DNA from 2 places in the Nosocomiicoccus ampullae genome. Region 2 is predicted to be linked to the other one. Evidence: riboswitches for the same ligand, from Rfam matches in the RefSeq annotation. Region 2 holds a riboswitch; the other holds the start of a gene.
What was found. A riboswitch is a leader RNA that binds a small molecule or an ion and turns the genes downstream of it on or off. The one in region 2 is predicted to bind thiamine pyrophosphate.
Positions count from the first base shown of each region.

Region 1 (3,200 bases), 200 kb from region 2:
TGAAGTAATACATGCCGCAAAAGTATCTCCTGTGCCGTGTGTACGATTCGTATCAATTCTTTTTCCTCTTAGCCAGAATGATTCATTTTCTAATAACACGTAATCATCTGAGTAATTACTATCCCTATGACCGCCTTTAATCACCACGTTAGTTGCTCCGATTTTCTTTAAATAATTCGCTGCTTTTACCATATCTTCTTTTGATTCTATTTCTAAACCAGTAAGCACTTCAGCTTCTGGTATATTTGGTGTAATGAGAGTTGAGAGCGGTAATAATTCATTTTTTATAGAGTCAATCGCATCATCTTCTAATAATTTATGACCGCCTTTTGCAATCATCACTGGATCTAGTATATATGGGCCAAAATCAACTTTTTTCAAGTTTTTTACAACACACTTCACATGTGCCTCACTCGCGAGCATCCCAGTTTTACATGCACCGATTTTAAAATCGTCCGCGAGTGAATCGAACTGTGCATCAATAAATTCTGTTGGTATAAAATAAGCATCTTGTACACCTTTAGTATTTTGTGCAGTGAGTGCAACAATGATACTCATTCCAAATACACTTCGTGCTTGAAATGTTTTTAAATCTGCTTGAATACCTGCGCCTCCACCAGAGTCTGAACCCGCAATTGTGACAGTTTGTGGTGTTGAGTTAATCATTTATCTATCCTCCAAAATCGTATCAATTTTATTTTTCAAAGCGTTAACTTTCTCAGATACATTTTCTGCTAACATAATTTCAGACACAATTGCTGCACCCTTCACACCAGTACCTTTTAAAATATCTAAATTATGCTCTTTTAGACCACCAATACCGACAGCTGGAACATCTGTATGTTGAATAACTTCCATTAACTCTTCTTTTGAAAGTACATTCGTTTCTTTTGTGTCAGTATTAAAGAAAGCACCCACACCGAAATAATCTGCGCCCCCATCGCGTGCCTCTTCAGCACGTTTTTTTGTTTTAACTGACACTCCTATGATTTTATCTGGACCTAAAATTTTACGATTTACATCAACAGGTAATTCATTGTCACCGATATGAACACCTGCAGCATCTACTGCGAGACAAATATCCGCTCGGTCATTAATAATTAGCGGCACGTTATATTTGTCCGTCACTTCTTTTACTTTTACAGCAAGTTCGTAAAAATCATGCGTCGATAATTCTTTTTCACGGAGTTGCACAATCGTGACACCATTTTGACACGCCATGTCGATAATCGATAAAAACTCCTCATCGCTGTAATCATAATGTCCCGTCACTAAATATAAACTTAGATCAAATGTCATACGTATTCTCCTTTTACTTCTTTTGTCCAATCTGTATCTTTTAACAGTGATAATTCATTTAATAAATGAAATCTAAAATCATTTAGTCCGTGACTTTTATCCTCAGCAATTTCACCACAAATGTTAAAGTAACTTACTGCGTTAATACACGCATTAAGTGGATCCATTCCGTCTCCAATTAATGCTCCAGCAAGCGCACCGACTACATCACCTGTTCCAGTAAAATTACCATTATTTTCTACACCGTTATATAATTTTACTGCCTGATTTTTACTAACGATAACATCTACTGGTCCTGTTACCATAAACACAGTGTTCTTATACGTTTCAACTTGTTTTTTTAATGCGTCAATTAATTCATCTAAACTTGTATTCGTTGTATCCTCGTCACCAACGTCTACACCGCGCCCATGACTTTTTAATTTACAAAATGCTCGAATCTCAGACATGTTTCCTTTAATAATTGAAGGATGATTGTCTATAATTTCTTCACCAACATTATTTCTAAATTCTCCAATACCGTAACCAACCAAATCTACAATAAATGGCTTACCATATTTTTTTGCAAGTTTACTTGCACTTTGAAGATTATCATTCTCACCTTGCAGTATACGTCCTAAGTTTAAAAGAACTGCATCTACTACTTTAATGACGTCATCTTGCTCATCTGTATGTGCTGCCATAATTGGCTTTGCCCCAACATAAAGTAAACTATTTGCCATCGTTTCGATCGTGACATTATTTGTTAAGCAGTCGACTAATGGACTATCTTGAAGCGGAAAACCTTGCTTAAATTCCAACAAAAAAGCACTCCTTAATTATTTACATAATTTCGGAGTGCTCAAAGAATCCCTAAACAATTATTACCTACGCCAGCATTACCTGAACAGGTTCAATGGGTATAATCTCAGCCACAAATGTAGCACCCCGAATCGTCTATTATATTTTCTTTAGTATAACATACAGTTTGCCATTAATTAGGAATTTTTGTGGGGGGTCGCGTGTTTATCGCAAGCGATAGTTATCTTTTACACTATCTCTTAAGATAAATTTCCTGCTATCGCAAGTAATAGTCACCTTTTACACTATCTCTTTGGATAAACTACCCGCTATCACAAGTGATAGGCACTTATTACACTATCTCTTGAGATAAACTAACCACTATCGCAAATGATAGGCACTTATTACACTATCTCTTAAGATAAACTAACCACTATCGCAAATGATAGGCACCTATTACACTATCTCTTAGGATAAAGTTCCTTCTTCCCCATCATCTCCATGAAAGATTTCTTCAATCGACTGCGGTATTTTCTTTAATATTAAGTTCACACCAGAGTTATTGATGTGCGTCGTAGATACTAAGTTTCCATACAGTTTCATTCTTTCTAACACACCTGCTTCAGATATTACCGAAAACTCTGGATAAGTGATCTTAATACCGCCGAGCTCATCGACTTCGAGTACACCTTTTTCGAGCAGTGTTTTCACTAGAGGTGACGCGTTATTTTCATCAGCTAAATTTTTACCGCTTAAGTTCGGACCAACCGCACTCACCATGACATATGCTGAATAATCACCATCTTCTGAATGGATAACAAACTCATCATTGTAGCAAATATCTTCGACGCCTGATACGTACGTTAATTGACCCGCTTCAATCAGTTCTACGATTTTTTCAGCTGTCATTTTTGGAAATGGACCTGTCAATTGTCCGTGGACACCTTTAATATGTTTCATGTAATATTTTTTATCTTCTAACGATAAATCATTCCACACTTCTCGAAGTACTTCTGATAACTCTTCTGCGGTTTCTTCTAATACACCTAAAGTGTCTAAATGATTCAGTTGATATTTAAGCGTCTCAAGGACGGGCATCTCATTTAACTTTTTTATAAATT
Region 1 covers NZ_CP079110.1:147,325-150,524, reverse strand. The annotation lists gene thiD (bifunctional hydroxymethylpyrimidine kinase/phosphomethylpyrimidine kinase) at 1-666, opposite strand, end outside; gene thiE (thiamine phosphate synthase) at 667-1,299, opposite strand; gene thiM (hydroxyethylthiazole kinase) at 1,296-2,102, opposite strand; TPP riboswitch at 2,145-2,239, opposite strand; gene KPF49_RS00775 (FAD/NAD(P)-binding protein) at 2,548-3,200, opposite strand, start outside.
Region 1: another riboswitch for thiamine pyrophosphate. It lies ahead of thiM (hydroxyethylthiazole kinase); the one in region 2 lies ahead of thiT (energy-coupled thiamine transporter ThiT).

Region 2 (3,200 bases):
TTGTAAAATATCTTTTGCCATTGAATCACTTACTGTAAATAATGCTTTTAATACAGCAGCGAGTTCAATCGTTTGAACTTTATGTTCTACTGAAATTTGTTGTGCACGCTCTATAATAGACTGCACTGTATAAGTCATTTTATTGATATCCATTTTCTCACCTCAAGTGTTTGACCAATTTTGACTATACTTATATTATACACCGTTAATATTGAATTTCAAGTGTTTCGACTAAATTTTTGACTATTTTTGACCTTTTTATTTTTACTTTCCTTACACTCTCGTTTGTACTATAGTTGTAATATTGACTAGGAGGATTTAAACAATGGATATTATAGAAATAATTAAATATGTTTTTCTTGGAATTTTACAAGGGTTAACTGAACCAATTCCTGTCTCTTCAAGTGGTCATTTAGTCATGGCAAGAGAATTATTTGGAGTCGAAGCGAATGGTCTATCTTTTGAAATATTTTTAAATACCGCTTCACTAATCGCAGTCCTCTATATCTACTGGAGAGATATATTTGAAATTGCAAAAAACTTTTTACGCTACATATTTAAGGGCAATAGAGATGAACAAGCAATAGTAGATTTTAAATACGTCATTTACTTAATTATTGCGACGATTCCTGTTGGAGTACTTGGATTCTTATTAAAAGATATTATTGGTGACAATGTCTCTATGGGGTTTGTCGGATTAATGCTTCTTGTTACAGGGAGTGCGTTATGGTTTATAAAAAATAAATCAGGTGTTAAACGTGACGGAGAGTTAACAGTTAAAGACTCAATTATCGTTGGTCTCTCACAATGCGTGGCATTAATTCCTGGAATAAGCCGAAGCGGTGCGACACTCGTTGGTTCTATGGCAGTCGGACTAGAGAAGAAAAATGCATTAAGATTTGTATTCCTACTATATATACCTGTATCGCTCGGAACTGCAATCTTATCAATTTCAGATATCGCGTCAGATCCAATGCTCGACACACTACTCGTTCCGTACATCGCATCGTTTATTGTAACGATTATTGCAACATACATCGGATTTAAATTACTAGAAGGAGCTTTAACAAGCGGGCGTCTCAAATATTTCAGTTATTACTGCTTCGCTGCAGGAATATTTGCGATTATGTATCAATTCATCGTGTTATCGTAAACGAATGACTGTTTAATTTAACGCAATTTGTTTTTTCGTTAACGAGAACTCTATTTCGTTCATGCATTTTATCTATTCGTTAACAAGATGAAGTACTTGTTTACGCAAAATGATTTTGCGTAAACGATTAATTATTCCGTAAATGCAAAATGCTTTTACGTAAACCTCTTAATCATTTCGTGAACATAAATCGTCTAAACGTGAACGAAATTTTACAGTCGTTCACGCAAACCTAATTTACGTAAAAATAAAAATACCAGCCGAGCTTTAAAAGTTCGGCTGGTATTTTTTATCTTTCAGCTGGTGTAAATAAGCGTCGACCAGCAAAGAATAATAATCCAACAAATATTAAACAGATCGCTGCGTTTGCTAAGAATGTAGATCCGTTAACGATTAAACTGTATAGCCATGCAGGTTGACCTTCTGGCGCGTAGCTTCCAAAGAAGAACCATCCTGCGAAAAAGTGTGATGTATAACGTAAAAAAATTCCAATAAGCGTCCAAAATAATACGTTTAATAACGTTCTATTTTTTGCTGCAACACCTGCGACTCCAATTAACATAAACGCAAGTGGGTAATCTAAAATTAATTGTACTGGGTGTACAATCCATCCTGCAGCGTTACCAGTGATAATTTGTAGAATCGACCAAATTAAACCACCGATCATTCCTGGGCCTACCCCGCGGCGCACCGCTAGAATAATAATTGGCACCATTGAAAAACTAAAACTGTATGGACCGATTTTAAATGGTGTATCTAACCAGTCGAGCCCCATACTTAAAGCTGCTAAAATCGCAATCTCCATCATTACGATGAGCTTCGTATTTGTACTTTTCATAAATACACTTCCTAAAAGTTTACTTATGAATCAAACGTTGATCATATTCCTACGCGAGCATTATCTCAACAGGTTCAAGGGTATTATCTCAGCATACGCACCCCTTATGATTCATAGCAATTAATAGTATAGTTTAAATCTATGTACCAAGCAACATCATAAAAAAACACCCTACTTTAAGTAGGGTGTGATTTATCATGTTACACCTAAAGCGATTTTAGCATAGCGTGACATGTTTTCTTTTGACCATGGTGGATTCCATACGATTTGTACGTTAACAGTTTTAACTTCTGGTAACTCAAGTAATGACTCTTCGACCATTTGAACAATTTCAGGGCCCATCGGGCATCCCATTGATGTGAGTGTCATTTCAACACCTGCATTACCGTCCTCATCTAAGAACACACCATAAACTAAACCTAAGTTTACAATATCTATACCAAGCTCTGGGTCGATAACGTTCTCTAACGCACCGAGCATGCTTTCTTCCATTGCCTTATCCATATATGTCACCTCACGTTTATATATCTAGTATTCAATATACCAAAAATTCTACAACTAGTGAATAATAATGATATTATTAAAGTAATCGAAAGGATTGAGTTCATGAAACCACATCTTATATGTTTAGATTTAGACGGCACGTTACTCACTGACGATAAAACAATCAGCAACTATACAAAACGTGTCATTCAAAAATTAAAAGAAGACGGTCATTATGTAATGATCAGTACAGGACGACCGTACCGTGCGACTGTACCTTACTATAAAGAACTAAAATTAAATACACCGGTCGTAAACTTTAACGGCGCTTTTGTGCATCATCCGTTAGATTTCGATTTTAAGGTGTTGCATAAAACATTACCTCAAGAAGTGATTAAAGATATTGTTGAACATATCGATAAATATGACATTAAAAATATCGTCGCTGAAGTACGTGATGATATTTATTTTCAATATCACGATAGCGTCTTGATGAGTGAATTTTATATGGGAGATCCTAAAATTGTCACTGGAGACCTCCGTAAAAATATGTCAGAAGAAGCAACGACTGTGTTAATTAACACGACTGAAGCACGCATTGATTATATTCGACAAGCATTCGATGATGTCTATGCTGAAACAGTCACACATAGACGCTGGGGGCCAAACGTTGCAATTATTGAAATTATTAAAAAAGGAATTTCAAAAGCAACAGGTATCGAATAC
Region 2 covers NZ_CP079110.1:349,588-352,787, reverse strand. The annotation lists gene clpB (ATP-dependent chaperone ClpB) at 1-153, opposite strand, end outside; gene KPF49_RS01865 (undecaprenyl-diphosphate phosphatase) at 326-1,153, shown strand; gene thiT (energy-coupled thiamine transporter ThiT) at 1,443-1,991, opposite strand; TPP riboswitch at 2,021-2,106, opposite strand; gene KPF49_RS01855 (metal-sulfur cluster assembly factor) at 2,187-2,495, opposite strand; gene KPF49_RS01850 (Cof-type HAD-IIB family hydrolase) at 2,598-3,200, shown strand, end outside.